Linked DNA regions of Flammeovirga yaeyamensis. The protein of the gene in region 2 binds, or shares a complex with, the protein of the main gene of each other region. Links are inferred from orthologs where the notes say so. Each region holds a gene or a part of one and is shown on either strand. Other genes may lie near its edges.

Evidence for each region. The genes of interacting proteins can lie anywhere in the genome.
Region 1: rny (region 2) and pfkA share a complex: the UniProt entries of both Bacillus subtilis proteins name them as parts of the possible RNA degradosome complex. The link is inferred for Flammeovirga yaeyamensis from one-to-one orthologs.

What each region holds. Positions count from the first base shown.
Region 1 is NZ_CP076132.1:4,945,177-4,948,130, forward strand. It holds pfkA (6-phosphofructokinase), read right to left. Parts: upstream 1,987-2,954; coding sequence 1,015-1,986; downstream 1-1,014. Other genes in the region: KMW28_RS19660 (SulP family inorganic anion transporter), read right to left, coding at 1-722; proC (pyrroline-5-carboxylate reductase), read right to left, coding at 2,049-2,867. UniProt on the Bacillus subtilis protein: Catalyzes the phosphorylation of D-fructose 6-phosphate to fructose 1,6-bisphosphate by ATP, the first committing step of glycolysis.
Region 2 is NZ_CP076132.1:1,482,629-1,487,187, reverse strand. What follows is about bases 1-2,862. They hold rny (ribonuclease Y), read left to right. Parts: upstream 1-558; coding sequence 559-2,166; downstream 2,167-2,862. Other genes in these bases: KMW28_RS05730 (hypothetical protein), read right to left, coding at 2,265-2,862; KMW28_RS05740 (cell division protein ZapA), read left to right, coding at 177-470; KMW28_RS05745 (hypothetical protein), read left to right, coding at 1-6. Outside these bases: more of KMW28_RS05730, read right to left, coding at 2,863-3,023; KMW28_RS05725 (Crp/Fnr family transcriptional regulator), read left to right, coding at 3,199-3,807; KMW28_RS05720 (energy transducer TonB), read right to left, coding at 3,804-4,490. UniProt on the Bacillus subtilis protein: Endoribonuclease that initiates mRNA decay. Initiates the decay of all SAM-dependent riboswitches, such as yitJ riboswitch. Involved in processing of the gapA operon mRNA, it cleaves between cggR and gapA.

The DNA of each region.
Region 1 (2,954 bases), 3.5 Mb from region 2 along the record:
AGGCCTACACCTGCTACTTTCAAGGCGAAAGGTAAAATGATCATTAAAGTTTCCATGTTCAATGGAACATCAGGGAAAATTAAAGAAGGCAAACCTCCTTCAATAGAAGCCATATCACCAACAGTTGGTGTGTCAATTCCAAAACCAATAGCAATACCTGATACTAATAGGATCGCCATTAATGGAGAAGGAACTACTTTTGTCAATTTCGGGAAGAATTGGATCACGACCATTGCAAGTACGACCAGTCCTAACATCATGTATAAAGGTGCACCAGATAAATATTCCCCGTCGACCATAAATTGACTGAATTGTGCTTTAAAAATCACAATGGCCAGACCATTTACGAAACCAAGCATTACCGGGTGGGGAACCAAACGGATAAACTTACCTAATCGTAAAGCACCTACTAAAATTTGTAAGGCACCACCTAATATAATTGCGGGGAATAAATAGTTAATTCCTTTATCAGCAATTAATGGCATTACTACCACAGCAATCGCACCTGTAGCACCCGAGATCATACCCGGTCTACCACCACCAACAGCAGTTACGAATCCCATAACTACCGCTGCATATAAACCTACTAGCGGAGAAACACCTGCAATGAATGAAAAAGCAATAGCTTCTGGCACCAAAGCAATAGCCACTGTTAAACCTGAAAGAATTTCAGTTTTAAAATCAGACGCATTGAGGTTACTGACTTGAACGTTTTGTTTCATTGATAAATTCCAGAACGGAGTTGTTGAAAGTTTATGAAGAATGTTTATCAATTTCTTATCAATTCACCAGTAAGTTCTTGATAAGGAAATTAGTTTTTGATGATTGAAAGTAACACAACAGTAGTAGATGAGTCATCATCAAAATTATAGTGAACATCAACATAAAAAATTTCTTTTCTAGCTGATATTGAGTTCTTTTTATTACACAAAAAAAGAATGAACGCAAAACTAGTTGTTTCTACGTTCATTCCCAATTTTTATTCTAAGTAATAAAACTTAAAGCTAAAGATGATTAGCTATTTAAGATTTCTACCATTTTATTTAACTCTACATCAAGAGGTTTTTTCTTGTTGATAGCGTCATCGAAAGATGTGTAAGCGATTTTATCATCAATTACACCAGCCATAACGTTTGATTTTCCAGCAATCAAACCTTCAACTGCAGCAATACCCATACGGCTTGCTAAGATTCTGTCGATTGCACTTGGAGAACCACCTCTTTGAATGTGACCTAAGTTAGATACTCTGATGTCAAGGTTAGGCATTGCTTCTTTTGCTTTTTGAGCGATAAAGTGAGCGTTACCGATTTCCTCTCCTTCAGCAACAACGATAATATGAGATGGTTTTTCTTTATCACCACCTTTTTTCAAGTTATCGATTACTTCGTCGATTGAATCTGGAATCTCAGGAACCAAAATATCTTCGGCACCACCACCGATACCCGATTGCATAGCGATAAAACCTGCATCACGTCCCATTACTTCTACGAAGAATACACGGTCGTGAGATGCTGCTGTATCTCTAATTTTATCGATTGCATCTAAAGCCGTATTTACTGCTGTATCAAAACCGATGGTGTAATCAGTACCATAAAGGTCGTTGTCGATAGTACCCGGGCAACCAATTGTAGGAATACCGAAGTCTTCCATCAATAATTTTGCACCTGTAAAAGTACCATTACCACCAATGGCTACTAGGCCATCAATACCTTCTTTTACACAGTTTTCGTAGGCTTTTTGTCTCCATTCTTTTTCTCTGAACTCATCGAAACGAGCAGACTTAAGAATAGTACCACCTAAACCAATAATATCAGAAACAGAATGAGATTCCATTGGAATAAAGTCAGCATCTGCCATACCTTTATATCCTCTACGAATACCTACTACTTCTAATCCATTGTAAAGTGCTGCTCTAACAACAGCTCTAACACAAGCATTCATTCCTGGCGCATCACCACCAGATGTAAAAACGGCTATCTTTTTCACTTAATTACTGTCTAAAATTTATATATCGAATATCTTCAAGAACTGCAATTCTTGAAATTTAGTTATTTACGGTCAAAATCATCTTTAATTACATCTATTGCTTTAAAAGAGGTTTTTACTCCTTTAATTAAAGATGAACTAAATCCTTGATGCTCCATTTCATTTAACCCTGCAATGGTACATCCTTTTGGAGTGGTTACCTTATCAATTTCATGTTCAGGGTGATTACCTGTTTCCATTAATAAAGATGCAGCTCCTTTTACGGTTTGTGCTGCAATAAGTTGAGATACTTGTGCTCCGAATCCAATTTCGATTCCACCTTGAGATGCCGCTCTAATAAAACGCATCGCATAGGCAATACCACAGGCACCTAATACAGTTGCTGCAGCCATTAGGCTTTCATCTATAATAATTGCTTCTCCTAATTTACTAAAAAGATCCACAATCATTTCCTTTTGTTCTTCGGTACCATTGTCAGTAGCGATACAAGTCATTGATTCGCGAATGGCAATAGCGGTGTTGGGCATCGATCTAAATACAGGCTGATCTTTTCCTAACACCTCCGACATATCATTTAGTGATACTCCTGTTACGACCGAAGTGACCACTTGGTTACTTTTTAAATGAGGTTTTATTTCCTCCATAATCGATTTAATTTGGAAAGGCTTTATGGCCAAAACAATTAAATCTGCAGAAGTGACTGCTTCTGTGTTGTTACTGCTTACCTGCACACCTAGGTCTGACAGTTTTTTCAATAGCTTTACATTTCTTCTCGTAACCGTTAAATGCTCAGCGTTAATGTAATTACTCGCAATGAGGCCCTCAGCAATAGCTTGTCCCAGGTTTCCTCCACCGATAATAGTAATTTTTTCTGGCTTCATTATACTAGTGATTGTTAGTTCTAAACGACCAACAATTTACGTTATTTGTTTGGTTGATGAAGCCTTTTTAAGGTATTGTTCATAAAA
Region 2 (4,559 bases):
AAATAGGAGGGTATAATTTTTTTAAAAATTCGATAATTCCAATTTTTTCAAGTACATTTATTTTATAAAAAGGAATTTACTCAGATCGTCATATAAACACGGTTTAATTATATATTCAAAATACGATCAATTTCACCTATAAATGGTAGGAGAAAAATCAAAACTGCAGGATAAAAATGGGACTAAGATCTCCTAAAGAAAATATCACTTTAAAGCTATGCGGAAAGGTTTATAACCTTAAAGCTACAAAATCGGAAGAACACCTTTTATTAAAGGCAGCCGATCAGCTTAACCGTATTCTTTCGGGGCAAAAACAACAGCATCCAAACGCTGATGAAAAAGATATCCTAATTATGACTGCTTTTGATCTAATTGTGCAATCCCTAACAGAACAGGATGAGCTACAAACTTCGCTTGACCGTATAAAAGTATTAAACAAACAACTTGACGAAATTCTTCCAAATAACTAGAAGATTTTTTAATATCTAGTTTTCCTTTTTTGTATATATATTTTTAAAATGTAGTTAGATAACTACGCACAGACATCTGTACGTACAAATGGAAACAACCCTAATTATAGTTATCACCGCAATTGCTGGTATCGGAATCGGTACTGCATTAGGTAGATATATGCTTGCCAAAGTGTTGAAGGGACTTGAGACAGAAGCAAGAGACAAGGCGCAGCATATCGTAGAGGAGGCTAAAAAAGACTCAGAGAGAATTAAAAGAGACAAGTTGATCGAGTCGAAGGAGAAGTTTTTGAAAATGAAACAAGATTTTGATTCAGAAACAGCGAAGAGAAGAAATCAACTTAACGTAAACGAAAACAAGCTGAAGCAGTTTGAAAACCGTTTAAAACAACAAGAATCTAAGCAGAAGCAAAAGGAAGCAAGTATTGCCAAACAATTAGAGTCTTTTAAAATGAAAGACAAAGAAATGGAAAACCGTTTTGAAGAATTGGCTATTCAAAAAGAACTTACTTTCAAAGCAAAAGAAGAAGCTGAACAACTTCGTCTAAAGCAAGTGGAGCAACTTGAAAAAGTAGCGAACCTTAAAGCAGAAGAAGCTCGTGAACAATTGATCGAAGCTTTAAAAGACGAAGCAAGAACAAAAGCCTCTATGCATATTAAGAATATCATGGAGGAGGCGAAAATGACTGCGACGAAAGAAGCTAGAAAAACAGTAATCACTACTATTCAACGTACAGCGGCTGAACAAGCAATTGAGAACTGTGTATCTGTCTTCAACCTAGAAAGTGATGAACTGAAAGGTAAAATCATCGGTAGAGAAGGTCGTAACATTAGAGCTTTAGAAGCTAGTACTGGTGTTGAAATTATTGTTGATGATACTCCTGAAGCAATCATTATCTCTGGTTTCGATCCGGTAAGAAGAGAAATCGCAAGAGTATCACTACATAGATTGGTAGCAGATGGTAGAATTCACCCTGCTCGTATTGAAGAAGTGGTAGCGAAGACGAAGAAGAACATCGAAGATGAGATCATCGAAATTGGTGAAAGAACTGTGATCGATTTAGGTATCCATGGTTTACACCCTGAGTTGATCAAGTTAGTAGGTAGAATGAGATTCCGTTCTTCTTATGGTCAGAACTTGTTACAACACTCTAGAGAAGTGGCTAACCTTGCAAGTACATTGGCTTCTGAACTTGGCTTAAATGCTAAAGTAGCGAAACGTGCTGGTTTACTTCACGATATTGGTAAAGTTTGGCCGGAAGAGCCAGAAGTACCTCACGCAATCTTAGGTATGAACTTAGCTAAGAAATATGGTGAATCTGCTGAAGTATGTAACGCTGTTGGTGCTCACCACGATGAGATTGAAATGACGACATTAATTTCACCTATCATCCAAGCATGTGATGCGATCTCAGGATCTAGACCTGGCGCTCGTCGTGAAATGATGGAATCGTACATCCAACGTCTGAAAGAACTAGAAGGTTTAGCTATGGGCTTCAAAGGGGTGCATAAGTGTTATGCAATCCAAGCTGGTAGAGAACTTCGTGTAATGGTAGACGCTGAGAAAGTGCCAGATGCAGAAGCAGGACAATTATCATTTGATATTGCCAATAAGATCGAAACTGAAATGCAATACCCTGGACAGATTAAAGTGACGGTAATTCGTGAAACTAGATCGGTTCACTTTGCTAAGTAATCGTTTTGAATAAAAATATAGAAAGCCAATCCATATGGATTGGCTTTTTTTGTTATCAAATAATTATATGATATTGATACATAAAGAAAGCTAGCAATTTAAAAATAGGTAGTAAACCCTATTCTTATCGAATGAAAATCCTTCTGAAAAGCCCCCTTATAAAATACATTCAACCAGAAATCATCTCTAAAACCATAAGAGAATAACATTTCCATAGAGAAATTCATCTGTTCTACTTTACGGAAATCTTCAATTCCAATGACTGGAGTGAATTGAGTAAATACCTTTTTGGAAAATACAATGGGAGTAATGACTTGAAAAGTAGCTCCATGTAATTCTGTATTATTCATATCTCCTATTTGTCCGTCCACCTTTGATAGATATTGATAGGAAAGAACTGGGAAAAACTGAATCCACTCTGCTACCATAATACCCATAGTTACCCCTGGAGCAAAAATCCATCTACCTGATCCTAATCCTTTATCAAAATTTCCGGTGGGAGCGAAAATATCGATTGACGGACCAAATGCACCTATGATTTTAGAATAATCTTTATAGGGCAACCAAAAATAACGAAGTCGTAAATCGCCTACTCCATACTGCTTATTCCCTGTATTATAAACCAATGGCAGTTCAGCTAATAACAAGTTCTTTTCAGAAAAAGAGAAAGTTAGATTAGCTCTATACCCCATAAGTGCAGCTTGAGGTGTTGATATATACTCAAAATTATTATCAAGAAATGTATAAAAATTGGTAGGCTTGGAAACATCTCTTTCTTGAGTAAGACTGTCGTTCTGAGCCATAATTTTTAGGGAAATCATCAAAAAGATGAAGACGATTTGTTTAGTATTTTTCATAGGTAATTGGTTTTAGTCATTGCCTCATCAAGGGGAATCTTCTTTAAAATTCACTTTTTAAATAAAATACCTTTTGATATAAGCTCGATAGGTTAGAATCTAAGGCTAAATGGTAAATGTCAGCCTTTTACTTAGATACAAATATCACTTTGGCAATAAAAAATCTACTATACAAATGATAAGAAATGAGCAACATTTAAGAGAAATCGATTTTATATCAAGATCTATTGATGATGTTTATAAAATGTCAGAAGAAGGAAAAGATATATTGATGAAACAGCTTTTAAGAATTGAAAAGAAGAAGGGAGAAAAGCTTTTCATTTCTCAAAAAGAAAAAGATAGAGTATATGTATTGGTGCAAGGTTCATTTAAAGATATTTCATATGATGAAGAGGGGAATGAAATGCTGCTTTGCTTAGGTTATGAAGGGGATATTTGCATGAAATTTTCTTCATACAGTGAAGAATATTCTATTGATGAAGAATTTATCTTATATGAAAATGCCGTGCTTTATTACACTGATATTCCATTTTTAAAAACACTCTATGAAACAAATATTGAATGGGCGAATTGGGGAAGGTGTTTGGCCGAAAAGGTGGCTTTGGAATGGTCTTACTTTGCTGACAGTTTGCGATACTTTAAAGCGAAAGAACGGTATATAAAACTACTTAATGATAAGCCTTTTATATCCAATCGAATTCCTTTACAAGATATAGCAAATTACTTAGGAATTACTCCTGTTAGCTTGAGTCGAATTCGAAATAAAATAACGAAGGGTAATTAATACGGATGGGTTTCTAAATTAAGCGGCAATACTAATTTCTGTTCAACAGGCTTTCCATTTTGCATGGCACACATCCATTTCGGGCATTCTGATAACAGTTCTACTACTTTTAAATCGATCGTATCATCCACACCTTTTACAATCTTTACTTCGTCTAATTTCCCATAGACAGTCACAATAAAAGATACATACACACGTCCTTTACCTTCTCGATCTATACCATGACTATGCAAGGCACCGTGAAACCAAGTATAAAACTCCCCCATTCCACCAGGAAACCTTGCAGATACTTCTGCCATGTTATATACATGATCATGATGTAATTCAGGATTGTTATTTTTATCAATTTCATGATTGATCAGCACCATCAATTCATCTGCGTGTAGTTTTAATTCATCCGTCATTGGATAATTAAACATATCCTCCACTTCTTGTTTAGCTTCCTTATCTAAATCTAAATAGTGATGTGCCAACGCTCGGATATACTGCAATTCTGCTGTACTCCTTGGAAGAAGAGCTATGATTTCATCTGTTTTGATTAACGCATGATCATAGTCTTTGATATCTATAAGATCATAGGCATAAGCAACATATTCCCTTGATATTTCTTCGGGTGAATGTTGGGCGTGAACAATAGTAGTTGCTGTAAGTAAGATAAAGTAAATGTACAGTAGAGATTTCATAACGTTTTTGTGCTGTATAAATATAACCTCATTTTTATTGTTTTATTGTACAGAAGAAGGATCTTTTTA